One region of the Bradyrhizobium sp. USDA 4510 genome, then DNA from elsewhere that is predicted to be linked to it. Evidence: predicted binding sites of a transcription regulator. Region 1 holds the regulator's gene; each other region holds the start of a gene.
What was found. Region 1 encodes LexA, which represses DNA repair genes until DNA is damaged. Its sites were predicted from a motif close to TGTTCNNNNTGTGTTCNG; they were not measured.
Positions count from the first base shown of each region.

Region 2: the regulator LexA is predicted to act here: its motif matches at 1,108-1,125, upstream of dinB (DNA polymerase IV).
Region 3: the regulator LexA is predicted to act here: its motif matches at 997-1,014, upstream of ACVMDN_RS34730 (ATP-dependent Clp protease adaptor ClpS).
Region 4: the regulator LexA is predicted to act here: its motif matches at 880-897, upstream of uvrA (excinuclease ABC subunit UvrA).

Region 1 is NZ_JBSSBT010000001.1:3,919,848-3,922,048, reverse strand. Features, by position in the region: gene ACVMDN_RS17890 (hypothetical protein) at 34-462, opposite strand; gene lexA (transcriptional repressor LexA) at 719-1,423, opposite strand; gene ACVMDN_RS17880 (molybdopterin molybdotransferase MoeA) at 1,667-2,201, opposite strand, start outside.
Region 2 is NZ_JBSSBT010000001.1:2,678,534-2,680,734, reverse strand. Features, by position in the region: gene dinB (DNA polymerase IV) at 1-1,046, opposite strand, end outside; gene ACVMDN_RS11785 (hypothetical protein) at 1,470-1,736, shown strand; gene ACVMDN_RS11780 (hypothetical protein) at 2,065-2,201, shown strand, end outside.
Region 3 is NZ_JBSSBT010000001.1:7,459,227-7,461,427, reverse strand. Features, by position in the region: gene ACVMDN_RS34735 (AAA family ATPase) at 1-291, opposite strand, end outside; gene ACVMDN_RS34730 (ATP-dependent Clp protease adaptor ClpS) at 288-968, opposite strand; gene ACVMDN_RS34725 (mechanosensitive ion channel family protein) at 1,279-2,201, shown strand, end outside.
Region 4 is NZ_JBSSBT010000001.1:3,608,889-3,611,089, reverse strand. Features, by position in the region: gene ACVMDN_RS16390 (outer membrane protein) at 1-619, shown strand, start outside; gene uvrA (excinuclease ABC subunit UvrA) at 984-2,201, shown strand, end outside.

The DNA.
Region 1 (2,201 bases):
CGCCGAACAGCTCATTCCACGGCGACGATGCGCTCAACCCAAAAACAGCGTTGCGAATGCGGAAGGCCGCCGCTCCACAACCTTCGGCTTCTGCTCGACCGGCGGATGCAGCGCCGGCAATTGCAGCACGCTGACGCGCTGTCCCTCGACCAGCTGGGTCACCAGCACATGGCTGCCGTCGGGGAATTCGACCGCATCATGATGCCGATCGGGCACGTCGGGCTCGACTTCGTTGAATACGCCGACGCGATAGTTCAGCGTCTTGGTCCAGATCCAGCGGCTGTCGTAGCGAACGTTCTCGGCGAAAGCGAGCTCGGTGCCCGGCAGCATGCAGACCGCGACAGTGGGGTCATTCTCCGAAGCAAAGCCGCGGGTCGACGTGCCGCGGAACGTCGTCGTGATCAGCGTCTCTCCGACAATGGCGGGGCGCGATGCCACGGCGTGCAGACTATAGTCACACATCGGATGGCTCCTCATTTCGAGGTAGCGACCCCTGCCTCTCCTTGAGGCATTAGGGCCTCTACCAGAGTGGACGATAGCGAACGAGCGTCTGCTCGTTTCTGGGCGATTGTACGACTGGTCCGAGATCGCTCCGATCACAAACACGCGACGCTGCGCGAGAGGTATCGGAGCGCATCGGGCAGGCCGTACGCTACACTATCATGCAAGGAACGATCCGACGTGTTGCTCGTTCCCGGCCGCCGCAAGTATTTGCAATTCAGTATTTGCGATAAAGGCCGATCAGCTTGCCCTGGATGCGGACCCGGTTCGGCGGCAGGATGCGCACTTCATAGGCGGTGTTGGCCGGCTCGAGCGCGATCGATGCGCCGCGGCGGCGGAAGCGCTTCAGGGTCGCTTCCTCCTCGTCGATCAGCGCCACCACGATGTCGCCGGTATTGGCGACGTCGTTGCGCTGGATCAGCGCCATGTCGCCGTCGAGGATGCCGGCATCGACCATCGAGTCGCCGCGTACCTCGAGCGCGTAGTGCTCGCCGGCGCCGAGCATGTCGGGCGGCACGCTGATGGTGTGGCTGCGGGTCTGCAGCGCCTCGATCGGCGTACCGGCGGCGATCCGGCCCATCACGGGGACCGCGACCGGACGGTTGCCGTCGTCCTCGGCAATCGGCGGCGTGCTGGCGCGCCGGCCGAGGGTGCCTTCGATGACGCTGGGCGTGAAGCCGCGGCGACCGTTGCCGCCGCCGGCCGAGAGTTCGGGCAGCTTGATGACCTCGATGGCGCGGGCGCGGTTCGGCAGACGGCGGATGAAGCCGCGCTCCTCCAGCGCAGTGATCAGGCGGTGGATACCGGACTTCGAGCGCAGGTCGAGCGCATCCTTCATCTCGTCGAAGGAGGGCGGTACGCCGGCCTCTTTCAGACGTTCATTGATGAAACGCAGTAGTTCGTACTGTTTGCGCGTGAGCATCTCGAGTATTCCCCCGGTTGATAGCGTCGTTCGATTCCGAGACTCTTCTGGTGGGGCCTGCAGGCCGGGCCTGACCTCAGGAGCATGTGCTCGATGCACCTGCTTCCATGCAGCTTCCCGAATGTAGACACCAGCACTCGAAACAAATCATGAACGGACACTATATGTTCGATATGTGTTCCGCAACCACTTAATTTCCGGTGAACGTGTCGGGCAACGCACAATCGGCGGGGCGCGAAAACCCTATTCGGGCAGTGTCAGGATCTCGCATTCGCTGCCTTCGACGGCCGCCGCCGCGAACGGCGGGCGCACGAGAAGTGCCCGTGCCGCAGCGAGATTCCCGAGCAACGACGAGTCCTGCTGCGTCACCGGCGTTGCGATCAACGTGCCGTCCTCGCGCGCTTCGAGCCGTGCACGCAGATAGTCCTCGCGCTGGTCGTTGGCGGCGAGGTCGCGGCCGAGCAGGGCGCTCGTGCGGCGATGATGAATCACTTTCCGGCCGCTCAGCGCCCGAATCAACGGCACCAGGAACAGGAAGGCGCAGACATAGGACGACACCGGATTGCCGGGCAGGCCGATCACCCTCATCGCGCCGAGCCGGCCATGCATCATCGGCTTGCCGGGCCGCATCGCAATCCGCCAGAACGTCATGTCGACGCCCTCGGCTTCCAGCGACCGCTTGACGAGATCGTGGTCGCCGACCGAGGCGCCGCCTGTCGTGATCAGGACATCGGCACCGGCCTCGCGCGCCCGGCGGATGCCCGCCGTGGTCGCCTCC
Region 2 (2,201 bases), 1.2 Mb from region 1:
GCAAGATCCCAATGCTCCTCGAGATGCGAAACCGAGATCGCCAGCAGCGAGATGATCTTCTCGCCGGGATGGTCGGCAAGAGCAGCGCGCACGAGATTCTCGGCGAGCCGGGCCAGGACGATGGTCGTGCACACCGGCGCATCGATCGTCATCGAGCGCGTCACCGACTTCAGGTCGGCGAAACGGACGCGCACCGTCACGGTTCGTCCAGGCCGTGATTTCGCCCGAAGCCGCGTGGCGACGCGGTCGGCGAGATGAAGCAGCGTGGGCCGGATGACTTGCTCGATCGCAGGCTTTCGGCCAAGCGCCGATTGTGCCCCCGCCGATCGCGCGCGCCGGTGTGGCTTGAGCTGTCGCGGATCGCGATTCCAGGCCAGCGCGGCGAGTTTCTCGCCCGCTGCCGGACCGAGCAAGTGCGTCAGCGACCGTTCCGACAATTTGGCGAGCTGACCGATCGTCGCTACGCCGATCGCGTCCAACCGGGTCCTCGTGACCGGCCCTACTCCCCACATCAACTCAACCGGCAATTCGTGAAGGAAGCTCAGCTCGGCGTCGGGATCAACGACGACAAGTCCGTCGGGCTTTGCGACCTGCGAGGCGATCTTCGCCAGATGCTTGGTGCGGGCGACGCCGACCGAGATCGGAAGGCCGAGCTCGCTGCGTACGCGCCACCGGATCGACGCGGCTATTTCGGCAGGCGTTCCGAACAGGTGAGTGCAGCCGGCAACGTCCGCAAACGCCTCGTCGATCGAAATTCGCTCGACCAGCGGCGTGAAGTCGCCGATCACCTTGATGGCCGCGTCACCCAACCGCTGGTAATCGCTGAAATGGCCGCCGACGAAAACCAGTTGCGGGCACAGTTGGCGCGCTTCCCGCCCCGACATGCCGCCATGCACTCCGAAGGCCTTGGCCTCATAGGACGCCGCCAGCACAACCCCGCCCCCGACGGCGATCGGCTTGCCGCGCAGCGACGGCTCGAGCAGCTGCTCGACCGATGCGTAAAATGCATCCAGGTCCGCATGAAGGATGGTGGCTGCGGCTGCCATCTCGACCCGTTCATCCCTGACCTGACCGAAGCCGCCCGTCTCCGGACGTGGAAATTGACAATAGAACAAAATAGGAACAATCTGAAATCGAGTCAATCCAGCATGTCATTGCGGCCGCTGGCGCCGCGAACGACGCCGGGTCGTCAACGCGCGTTGCCACGCTGCGCGCGCGCTTGCCGCGCGAGAGGATCTGCCGGCGCTCCCTTCAGCCGGCTTCGCCCGATCGCCCCCGATCTCGGTCCGCAGGAGATCGAAGCGGGAGTTGCTGCGAGGCATCGACGCGAGGCACATCGGCGGATCGTTCGAGATGCATGACGGCGGCTTCTGCGATGCACGACCGCAGCTTGCGCGTATTGCCGCACCAGCTCGCTCATCAGCCGGCTGACTTTGCCGCGCAGGGCTTTTTCGGGTAGATATTTTGCAATGACCGACCAATCCCATCAGGTGGACTTCCAAGCTGCGGCCCACCTTTACAAATGGCCTTCTCTCAACAACTCGAGGCGAGAGGATCGCGCGCCCTATATGGTCGTCAATGGAACGCTCGACCAATGCATTCGGGATTTCATGGGCAAGCCCGAGAAGACGCGACATCTTTACGAGATCCGGACCAAGTCGCAGCCTCCCCTCGTCCCCGACGTGCTGTCGCCCGAGCATGTGATCGAGCTTTCCAGGCTTCGCGAGTTTCTCTGAGGCGCGCAACGAACGCGATCCCGACGCGTCGCGTTTGCGGGCCGACTTATCCATCTGTCGTAGGTCTGGTGCCGGATTGTTTGCCCCTTGGCGAGCCGGTACACTTGCTTGACTCCCTGACTGACCGACGTCCGCGCCGGCATGATTGATCCGCTTCGACCCCGCTGAGGCTCGCACGTCGCCTGCACGGGAGCGGAACGGCGGCACGGCCGGTTGATGGGGCATCGCGAGGCGCCGCATGAGGTTCAATCTGGCGATCCTGAGTGTGCTGGCCGCAAAGCCCGGGCAGCGGATCGCGATCGACGAGGTCAGCCGGGAGGTCAAGCGTATGATCGCGGCCGGCGATGAAGCCACGCAGTCGAAGCGGCCGTCCGAGCTTGGCGATGCCGACGTCTTCCAATCGGGATGGGCATCGATCAACGACGCGGGCCTGCAGATCACCGATTCGGGACTCTCGCTGTGGCG
Region 3 (2,201 bases), 3.5 Mb from region 1:
GCGCGCGACCGTCGGCAGGCGATGCACGGTCACGCCGCGGGCGCGGCCGCGATAGTCGGCGGCATCCTCGAGCGACAGGATCTTGCCGCGATAGGATCGTGCCGCGTGCACGGCCGCTTCCAGCTCGGCAAAGGTCCGCTGCACCAAGGCGTTTCCGGCGACGCCTGCGGGCACCGCGAGCTCGATCCGCAAGCCCGGCTCGGTCTGATAATCACGATGGTAGCTGAGCAGCACCGCGTAGCGCAGCTCTCCGGTTTGGCATAGCCACAAGCCATTGGTCAGGCATTTCACCGACTCAGGCTCGCCAACGTCGACGTCGTGATACTGCGGCGGCGCGATCGGCGGCGCGTTGCGGCTGTCTCCATCAGCGAGGCAATCGCGAGGGTCTCATAGCGGTGCTGCTCATGAATGCCGAAGAAATGGATCGGCACATCGAACAACCTGTCGATCGCGATCTGAACGTCCGCTCGCATGTGACCGGGAAATTGTCGCGACCGGGTCATGATCTGATTGCGCGGCGTCCCGGCAAAATGCCAATCGAGCGCCATGAAGGCATATCTGAACTCCTCGCTCGGTAGATTTTCCGAGCTTGCCCGCGCGGCGATCAGGCAGTTGCCGCACAGGCAGACTGTCCGGCGGATGAGAAACACGTCGGTGACGGGCTCCAGCGCGCCACAGAGATCGCACGGCCGGTCCGCGTCGGCGGCCGATGCGGTGATCAGCAATGGATGCCCGTTGTTGCGGATCAGCTGTTGGGCGGACTCCAGCAGTGCCTTGGCCACCGTCGCGGGATAGGGGCCGCATGCGAATCCGTTCTGGGCCTCGATTCGCGCGGTGACGGCAACAGCCTCTTTCCGGGACTTGCCGAATACCGTGCGCAGCAGGTTGCGCATGAATTCTATCGGTGTCTCGTCGTCATCATGGATGAAGAGCCTGACCGGACCGTTCTCGGCAAAAACGTCGTGCATGAAACCCCCGAAACGCAATTGGGAACAAAAGAACAAAGTAAGAACATCACGGCGGCTCCTGCGCGTCAAGCGAAAGATTCTGCGGTCTCACCCCTGACGTGTAGTGAGCCGGCCGGGAACGCGCACTGGAAGTGTAAACGCGGCTCAACGCCTGTGACGATTGTGTTGCGGCAAATGCCAAGAGATGGCCGTCACAGCGGCAAACTTCCGACACACCATCGGGGCGAAAAGGAGTATCCGACATGGCGCGAGCGCGAGAGCAGATTCCTCCCAAGGGTTTGCGGTCGCGCAGTTATTTTATGAGGCCCTCGTGTCGCACAAACTTCGCCTTGCGCTGCTTCTCGTCTTCACTTTGTTCGTCTCTCCCGCGCTGGCGCAGCCGGCCGCCAAGCCGGCGCCGCCGCAACCCGCTACCGGCGACGCGCTGACGCCCGAGCAGGCGAAACGTGCGCTCGACACGCTGCAGGACGACAAGAAGCGCGGCGAGATCATCAACACGCTGCGCGCCATCGCCAATGCCTCGCCGCAGGCGGCGGCCCAGCCGGCGCCTGCGCCGGAGCAGCATTCGCCGATCCCGCTCACCGCCGACAGCCTCGGCGCACAGCTGTTGCTGATGGTGTCCGAGCAGGTCGGCGAGATGTCGCGCGAGGTCGCCGACGTCGCGCGCACGCTGACGCATTTCCCGGCGTTCTACTACTGGTTCGTGCGTACCGCCAACGATCCGGTCGCCTATGGCCTCTTGATCGATATCGCCTGGAAGCTGGCGCTGGTGTTCGGCTGCGCGCTGGCCGCCGAATGGGTGGTGTTCCGCCTGATCAAGCGGCCGGTCGCGTTCCTGGAAGCGCGGCTGCCGCAGACCGCGCGCATGCCGGTGCAGACGCTCGCCATCGTCGATCCGCCGTCGTCGGTTGCCGACGTCACGCCGGCGCCCGAGTTGCAGCGGCGCCGGCTCAGCCTGGCGCGGGCCTGGCAGTCGCTGGTCCGGCTGCCCTTCGTGCTTGGGCGCCTTTTGCTCGAATTGCTGCCGGTCGTCGTGTTCGGCGGCATCGCCACCGCGCTGCTCGGCACCGAGATCGGCGATCAATCGACCACGCGGCTCGTGATCCTGGCCGTCGTCAACGCCTATGTGTTCTCGCGCGTCTTGATTTGCGCGGTGCGCGCGCTGGCGGGGCCGTTCGGCCTGTTCCGCGTCCGTGCCGAGACCGCGGCCTATATCGAGATCTGGGCCCGGCG
Region 4 (2,201 bases), 310 kb from region 1:
GAGCGCTTTTGCACCGGCAATGGCCGCCGACATGGCGGCACGCGCGCCTTACGTGAAGGCTCCGCCGCCAGCCGCGATCTACAACTGGACCGGCTTCTACGTCGGTGGCTTCGGCGGCTACGCCAGCGAGAACTCCGGCACCCCGAGCATGGAAGGCGGCTTCGGCGGCGGCACCATCGGCTACAACTGGCAAGCCGGCAACATCGTGTACGGCCTCGAGGTCGACGCCGCAGGCGCTGACATCGACGCATCGGTCTCCGCGCTCGGCGTCACCGCCCGCAGCAAGATCGACTCGCTCGGCACCGTGCGCGGCCGCCTCGGCTTCGCCGTCGACAAGGTGCTGTTCTATGGCACCGGCGGTTACGCCTGGGCCAACAACGAGGTCAGCGTCACCGCGCTCGGCGTGACCGCCTCGCAGAGCAACTTTCACTCCGGCTGGACCGTCGGCGCCGGCGTCGAGGCGTTCATCGCGCCGCAGTGGTCGATCAAGGGCGAATACCTGTATCGCAGCCTCGACAGCGAGAACTATTTCGGCGTGCCGTCCGGTACGCTCGAGCTGCACAGCGCCCAGTTCGGCGTCAACTATCACTTCGGCGGCCCGATCGTCGCCAAGTACTAAGCCTGAGCGAATTGCCTGACCGCCATCGGCGGTCAGATCGCACTGGCCGGCCTAGCGCCGGCCTTTTTGCGTAAGCGCGTTTTCGAGCGAAGTGAATTGCGGTTCGCGTCAAGAAAACGCGTCACAGCAGGAATCCAGAGCTCCCGTTCCGATCCCATCGAAGCGGGAAAAGGCTCTAGCGGAACCGGCGCTGCTGACGGCTGCTGCCATCAGGCAAACTATCCGTTGATGGACGCGACTCAGCACTGGAAATTGTCGACCGTTCTTCCTACGTTCCAGTCTTCACACCCCATCGGCGCAAGGTCCCGGCATCACCGGCGATGCGCGCCCAAAAGGCGCCAAGCATGCGCCCGGAACTGTCGCTATGGATGAAGTGCTCAAGGCGAAGCGCCAACAGAACGCCGGCTCCTCATCGCGCGCCATCACGATCCGTGGCGCGCGCGAACACAATCTGAAGAACATCGACGTCGAGATTCCCCGCGACAAGCTCGTGGTGTTCACCGGCCTGTCCGGCTCCGGCAAATCGTCGCTCGCGTTCGACACCATCTATGCCGAGGGCCAGCGCCGCTACGTCGAATCGCTGTCGGCCTATGCGCGCCAGTTCCTCGAGATGATGCAGAAGCCGGATGTCGACCAGATCGACGGCCTGTCGCCGGCGATCTCGATCGAGCAGAAGACCACGTCGAAGAACCCGCGCTCCACCGTCGGCACCGTCACCGAGATCTACGACTACATGCGCCTGCTCTGGGCGCGCGTCGGCGTGCCCTATTCGCCGGCCACCGGCCTGCCGATCGAGAGCCAGATCGTCTCGCAGATGGTCGATCGCGTGCTAGCGCTGCCGGAAGGCACCCGCCTCTATCTGCTGGCGCCGGTCGTGCGCGGTCGCAAGGGCGAGTACAAGAAGGAGCTCGCCGAGTACCTCAAGAAGGGCTTTCAGCGCGTCAAGATCGACGGCACCTTTTACGAACTGTCCGAGGCGCCGGCGCTCGACAAGAAATTCCCGCACGACATCGACGTCGTGGTCGACCGCATCGTGGTGCGTCCCGACCTCGCCCAGCGCCTCGCGGAAAGCTTTGAGACCGCGCTGAAGCTCGCCGAGGGCCTCGCCGTGATTGAATATGCCGACGCGCCGGCGGCGGCCGCCCAGGACGACAAGAAAGAGGACAAGAAGAAAACCGCCAAAATCCACGACAAGAGCGGGCCCGAGCGCATCCTGTTCTCGGAGAAGTTCGCCTGCCCGGTCTCCGGGTTCACGATCCCCGAGATCGAGCCGCGCCTGTTCTCGTTCAACAACCCCTATGGCGCCTGTCCGGCCTGCGGCGGCCTCGGCGTCGAGCAGCATATCGACGCGGACCTGGTCATCCCCGACAAGGAGCTGACCTTGCGCAAGGGCGCGATCGCGCCCTGGGCGAAATCATCCTCGCCCTACTACATCCAGACCCTGACCGCGCTCGGCAAGCACTACAAGTTCACGCTCGACACCAAGTGGAAGGACCTCACCAAGAAGGTCCAGAACGCGCTGCTGCACGGCTCCGGCGACGACGAGATCAAGTTCTCCTATGAGGACGGCGTCCGCTCCTAC